Regions from separate parts of the Mesorhizobium sp. M0848 genome, predicted to be linked through region 2. Evidence: predicted binding sites of a transcription regulator. Region 2 holds the regulator's gene; the other holds the start of a gene.

Region 1 (3,415 bases), on a different contig from region 2:
CCAGGAAGATCGCCTCGATCAGGTCGCCGCGCGCCTGGACGATTGCGAGTGCCGCCAACTCACGGTCGTAGAGCGAGCCTTCGCTCATCACCCGATCCACGCCGAGCGCCAGCTGCTCGACGATCTGGTCGAGGCGAAGGGCCGGCACCGAACGGTCGCCGCGTCGGCGGTCGGCAAGCAGGCTGTGGGCGTTGGCGATTGCGGCTTCGCCACCTTTTACCGCGACATACATTTTTTACGCCTCCATTGTCTTGATGCGCGTCGTGCGCGGCAGGCAGGCAATGCCATCTGATGTGGCGAGTATGATGTCGACGCCTCTGGGAAAGCGCTTGATGTTCTGCTTCCACTGCTCGACGAAATGGCGCGGCATCTGTGCCGGCGCGATCGTGGCGCTGGTTTCGATGCCGGGACCTTCGAGCAACAGCGGCGTGCCGGACACGAGATCGCCGACTTGCAGGATCAGCGTGGTCGAACGGTCGGGATAGTCCTGGGTGCCCTGCGAAAAACCATCGAGCGACATCATCTCGGCCGGGGCCGCGATGAAGGCGAAATGCGCATCGGCCGGTGTGTTGGCCAATGGCGCGCCGGTGTGGAACCCAAGCCAGGGTCTGATCGCGGTGGAAGCTTGCAGGGTCTGGTCGAGCCAGAGCGGGGTGTCGTTATCGCACAGCGCCAGTGCGATGGCGCCGGCGGCCGCCGAGAGCGGCGCCGGCGGGCGGGCGAAGGCCGGCAGCGGCTGCACGCTGCCTGGCCGCGCCATTGCGTCCATGACGGCGCGGAACACCGTCTGGGCATTGAAGACCGGATCGGCGAAACCGCCCTCTATCGATTGCGCTGCAATGTCCATCAGTCTTCTCCGCGAACCATGGTGAAGAAATCCACCTTCGTTGCCGCCGTCTCGGCGCGGCGTTTTTCATGCGCTGCGGTCAGAGCCGACCGCAGGGGCGCTATCAGTCCGGTCTCGACTTCATTGCGGCGGGCAGGATCCTGCCACAGCGCGTCGGCGATGGCCGCCAGCTTCGCCTTCTGCTTGTCGCGGCCAAGCGCATAGCAATGTCCGACCTGCCCGGAGGGCAGCCGGACGGTGGCGCGGGTGACGGTCGCCTCGCCGACGTTGAAGGGCGCGCCGCCGCCGCCGATGCGGCCGCGCACGGTGACCAGCCCGGTCTCGGGGCCGCGCAGCAGTTCTGCTTCCGAAGGCAATCCGGCTTCATTCCAGAGCCGGACGATGTCATCGCCGCTGGATTGCGCCAGTGTCGCCATGGCGGCCTTGCGCTCGGCCTGGTCGCGGGCTTCCTGTCCTCGCATCAGCAGCATTCCTCTTTGTCAATTTGTCTATTGATATAGACAACTATACAAATTATACCTATTATCTAACGCGTGTCCATGACGGGTGGATGACAGCGATATAAGACTGGGCGCTGGAAGGTTGGGGCAATGATAGTCGGGCGGCTGGCAGCGGACAGCATCGAGCGGCGCAGTGGCGTTTCGCTGTGGCGGCAGATCGCCGACAAGATCCTGCATGCGATCGCCATCGGCGATTTCACGGAGAATGCAGCGTTGCCGCCGGAGGTGGCGCTGGCAGAACGCTATGGCGTCAACCGTCACACGGTGCGCAGCGCCATATCGGCCCTTGTAAGGGAAGGCGTGCTGCGGGCCGAGCAGGGGCGCGGCACCTTCGTACTGTCGCGCAAGCGGCTGTCCTATCCGATCGGCGCGCGCACACGCTTTTCGACAGGGCTGCAAGGGCAAACGACGGAACGGCACATCGTCCTGCTCGCCTCGTCGATCGAGCCGGCCAGCCAGCGCGTTGCCGAGGGCCTTGGCCTTGCCAGGGGAGCCGATGTGATCCGGTTGGAAACGCGCGGCGAAGCCGACGGACGGCCGGTGTCGCGTGCTGCCGGCTGGTTCGAGGCCCGGCGCTTTGCCGGCATCGATGCCGCGATGGCGCAAACCGGCTCGATCACCGCATCGCTGGCGCGTTTCGGCATCGACGACTATCTCCGGCAATCGACCGTGCTGTCGGCGCGCCATGCCGATGCGGCGGACCTTGCCGACCTCGACCTGCTGCCGGGCGCCATCGTGCTGGTCACGGTTGCCGTCAACGTCACGCCGGACGGCCAGCCGATCCAGTTTTCCGAGTCGCGCTTCCCGGCCGAGCGGGTGGAGCTGAAGCTGTCGGCGCTGTAGCTAACGTCGTCATCCTTGGGCGAAGCAGGAGCGCAGCTCCGTCGCGGAGACCCAAGGATCCATGCCGCGATCTCGGGCGAAGAGCGCAGCGGCGCAGAATTCTGCACCGAAGCAACGCTCTCAGGTCACGGCATGGATCCTATGGTCTGCGCCGCGTCGCTTCGCTCCTCGCTCCGCCATAGGATGACGAAGCGATGGATGTTGCGGCTAGTCGCCAAAGCATCAGATCTACCAAGTTGGGCGCTCAACGATCTCCGAATTCGTGTCGAACAGGCGCCTCTATCCGACCTCGATCACAGCCTTGATCAGGCCGGATTTCTCGTGTGCCCAGCGGGCGAGATCGCGCGGCGTGCCGGCGAGTGTGGTGCGGTGTGTGACGAGCTTGGCCAGGGGCACGGCGCCGTTGCGGATCGAGGCGGCGACGTGATCGAAGTCGGCGCGCAGCGCGTTGCGGCTGCCGATCAGCGTCATCTCGCGCTTGTGGAATTCCGGATCGGAAAAGCTGATGTCGTCCTTGACGACGGAGACCAGCACCAGCGTTCCGCCATGCGCGACATGGGCGAAAGCCGACTGCACCGATTGGGTGTTGCCGGTGGCGTCGAAGACGACATCGAAGCCTTCGCCTGATGTCGCTCCCTTGACCAGATCGGGCACCGCGCCGCGCGAGCCGTCGAGGGTCTGGAAACCAAGCTCGTTCGCGGCGAAGGCGAGCCTTTCACTGCTCATGTCGAGCAGCGTCACGTCGAGCCCGGCGATGCGGGCGAAGATGGCGGTACCGAGCCCGATCGGGCCAGCGCCGATGACCAGCGTGCGGGCGCCAGGGTCGGCGCGAGCGCGCCGCACGGCATGCGCTCCGATGGCCAGGAACTCGACTGCGGCGGCGTCGGCCAGCGACAGGCCGTTGGCCGGATAGAGATTTTGCGCCGGCACCAGGATCCGTTCGCACATGGCGCCGTCGCGATGCACGCCCAGCACCTCGATCCTGACGCAGCAATTCGGCTTGCCGTGCCAGCAGGCGATGCACTTGCCGCAGGAAAGATAGGGGTTGATGACGACCGGCTCGCCAACGGCAAGATCGACGCCGTCGCCGGTCTCGAGGATCGTTCCCGACACCTCATGGCCCATGATGCGGGGATAGGCGAGGAATGGGTGCTTGCCCTCGAAAATGTGGTAGTCGGTGCCGCAGATGCCGACATGGCTGACCGCCACCAGCGCCCAGCCGGCA
Region 2 (3,415 bases):
CTCAGGCATACGAGGGACGAAGATCATGGGTGAACATACCGTCGCATCTTTCGATGAGGATCTGGAGCAGATCAGCCAGCTGATCCGCGACATGGGCGATCTCGCCTGCTCGATGGTCAGTGGCTCGACCAGGGCTTTGCTCAATTCGGACAATGCGCTGGCGCAGCGCGTGGTTTCCGATGATGCCATCATGGATGCACGCCAGCGCGAGCTGGACGATCGCGCCATCACGCTGATCGCCAAGCGCCAGCCAATGGCCAACGATCTGCGTGCGGTGGTCGGTTCGATCCGCATGGCCGGCGACCTTGAGCGCATCGGCGACCTTGCCAAGAACATCGCCAAGCGCGTCGGCACTGTCGGGCTGAGTGTCACGCCGCACGACCTTTCGCATTCGATCGACGCGATGGCGCAACTGGTGCTGATCCAGGTGCAGGGGGTCGTCGACGAGTATGCCGCCGCCGACCCGGCAGCGCTTGCCACGCTCAGAAACAATGACGAACGCATCGACGTCAAATACACCTCGGTGTTCCGTGAGCTGCTGACCTACATGATGGAAGATCCCCGCAACATCACGGCGTGCACGCACCTGTTGTTCTGCGCCAAGAACCTCGAGCGGATCGGCGACCACGTGACCAACATCGCCGAAAATGCCTACTATGTTTTGACCGGCACGCAGCTGCCAGCCAATCGTCCGAAGCAGGACGAGACGGCAATGTCCGCGCCAGCGGCATAACAGGGGTGACCAGCCGATGATCGCACCACGCATCATGGTGGTGGAGGATGAGGAGCCGCTAGGCGTGCTGCTCCGCTACAATCTTGAATCCGAAGGTTACCAGGTCGAGGTGGTGACGCGCGGCGACGAGGCCGAAATCCGGCTGCAGGAGAACGTTCCCGATCTTCTGGTGCTCGACTGGATGGTGCCTGCGGTTTCCGGTATCGAACTCTGCCGGCGCCTGCGAATGCGTCCCGAGACCGAGCGGCTGCCGATCATCATGCTGACCGCGCGAGGCGAGGAAAGCGACCGCGTGCGCGGCCTGTCGACCGGCGCCGACGACTATCTGGTCAAGCCCTTCTCGACGCCGGAGTTCATGGCCAGGGTCAAGGCGCTGCTGCGCCGGGCCAAGCCGGAAGTGCTGTCCAGCGTGCTAAAGGTCGGCGACATCGTGCTCGATCGCGAGTCGCACCGGGTCTATCGCAAGAAGAGCGAGATCCGGCTCGGGCCGACCGAGTTCCGCCTGCTCGAATTCATGATGCGCCATCCAGGCCGCGTGTTCTCGCGCAGCCAGCTGCTCGACAATGTCTGGGGCGAAACGATCTACATCGACGAGCGCACGGTCGACGTGCATGTCGGCCGGCTGCGCAAGGCGGTCAACAATGGCCGGATGCCGGACGTCATCCGCACGATCCGCGGGGCGGGCTACGCGATCAGGGAAGACTAGGTGCTGTTTCGTCCCGATAGATCGGGAAAACTCGATTAGCACGCGGTCGCCAACAGCCGGTGGAATGTTGCACTCGTCTCATCAATGGGGAGCGAGCACGTGACGCCAGGAGCGGTCATCCTCATCAGGTTTCGAATGACTGCATTTGGGCCAAAGCGACAGGCAGCTTCTCGCGTCCCTCGATCTCCCAAACTCTCTATTGGGCCCCGGCTGGCCAAGAGGCACGGCGAATTACTTGATAGGTCGCCATCTTTCCCGCAGACTCCAACCAGAAAGCCACGCAAGAATGCATTTGAGTTAATTTAGATATACGTTCGTCGAATGACGCGCATTCTGCAGAAATATACAATTTTAATAAATTTACTTCAAATTATTGCGAGTCCTCTCCTCTTTATTCATCGCTTGTCCGTCGATTGTTCAATGCGATCTCGGATCTAATGACGATTCCGTGGAACGATCTCGTTCTTTGCAGCGTTGCTTGGAAGCGGTCGCCGGACCTTTGACCAGGTCGGACACCATGAGGAAGGATTTCTGATGAGCACGGTCTTAAACGCCAAGGGCATCCCTCTTGCCTACACCGGCGCTTCCACTCATTGGTTCTCGGCCACCGGGTCTGGACCGGAACTGCATGGCACCTCCGGCAACGACTCCTTCTGGGGAGATACCGGCGTCAATGTCACGATCTACGGTGGCGCCGGCGACGACTACTATCATCTCTATTCCACCAACAATAAGGTGGTCGAGGATCCTGGGGCAGGGATCGACACGATCGACACATGGATGAGCTACAAGCTCCCCGACAATTTCGAGAACCTCGTCGTTACCGGCGCCAATCGATTTGCGTTCGGAAATGCGTTGGACAACATCATCAAGGGCGGGTCGGGTCACCAGACGCTGGATGGCGGCAAGGGAAATGATGTCCTGATCGGCGGTGATGGCGCCGATACTTTCGCCATTTCCAAAGGTAATGGAAGTGATCTTATCTTCGATTTCGGTGCGACCGATGCGGTCCGCCTTGACGGTTACGACTTCACTTCGTTCGATGCCGTCCGTTCACAGATGGTCCAGGTGGAATCGAACGTGATGCTGAACCTCGGATCCGACGAGATCCTGGTGTTCAAGAATACGACCATCGACAAGTTGCAGCCCACCCAGTTCGAACTTCCGATCGACAAGTCCGCAATGACGCTGTCCTTCTCCGACGATTTCAACACGCTGAGCCTTCGGGACGGGCAGGACGGCACCTGGAATTCCAATTTCTGGTGGGGAGCGCCGAACGGCAGCACGTTGAGCAGCAATGGTGAGTTGCAGTGGTATATCGACGCCAATTATGGCCCGACGAGTTCGGTCCATCCGTTCAGCGTTGAGAACGGCGTCCTCACCATCACCGCCGCGCAGGCGCCGGAGGACATCAAGCCTCTGATCAACAACTACGAATACACCTCGGGGATCCTGACGACCCACGACACCTTCTCGCAAACCTACGGCTATTTCGAAATGCGGGCGGATCTCCCTGAAACAGCCGGAGCCTGGCCGGCGTTCTGGCTGCTTCCGGAGGACGGCTCGTGGCCGCCGGAGCTGGACGTTGTCGAAACGCGTGGCCAGGACCCGAACACGCTCTACATGACGGCGCATTCCAATGAGACGGGAGCGCACACGAAGGTTTCGTCAACGGTGAACGTTGCGGATACCGACGGTTTCCACACCTATGGCCTACTCTGGACGAAGGATGAGCTTGTCTGGACCTATGATGGTGTAAAGGTCGCTCAAGCAGCGACGCCGGCCGACATGCACGATCCCATGTATATGCTGGCCAATCTCGCGGTGGGCGGCATTGCCGGCCAGCCTCCTGACCATCTGGCTACGCCAGCGGAGATGAAGATCGACTACATCCGCGCCTATACGCTGGACGACCTGCAGCACCACCCCTTGGACATCGCCGGCGACCATTCGGTCTAAGCGACGCCCTAATGTTG

What was found. Region 2 encodes PhoB, which activates phosphate uptake and scavenging genes when phosphate is short. Its sites were predicted from a motif close to TGTCATNNANCTGTCAT; they were not measured.
Region 1: phnF (phosphonate metabolism transcriptional regulator PhnF) is a predicted target of PhoB. The motif match lies at 1,387-1,403, and genes of this name have one in related genera.

Annotation. Positions count from the first base shown of each region.
Region 1 covers NZ_JAMYOM010000008.1:244,051-247,465, reverse strand. Annotated here, with positions in the region: gene NKH95_RS12090 (carbon-phosphorus lyase complex subunit) at 1-232, opposite strand, end outside; gene phnH (phosphonate C-P lyase system protein PhnH) at 236-847, opposite strand; gene phnG (phosphonate C-P lyase system protein PhnG) at 847-1,308, opposite strand; gene phnF (phosphonate metabolism transcriptional regulator PhnF) at 1,441-2,190, shown strand; gene NKH95_RS12070 (zinc-binding alcohol dehydrogenase family protein) at 2,470-3,415, opposite strand, start outside.
Region 2 covers NZ_JAMYOM010000001.1:183,952-187,366, forward strand. Annotated here, with positions in the region: gene phoU (phosphate signaling complex protein PhoU) at 26-733, shown strand; gene phoB (phosphate regulon transcriptional regulator PhoB) at 750-1,439, shown strand; gene eglC (endo-1,3-1,4-beta-glycanase EglC) at 1,974-3,398, shown strand.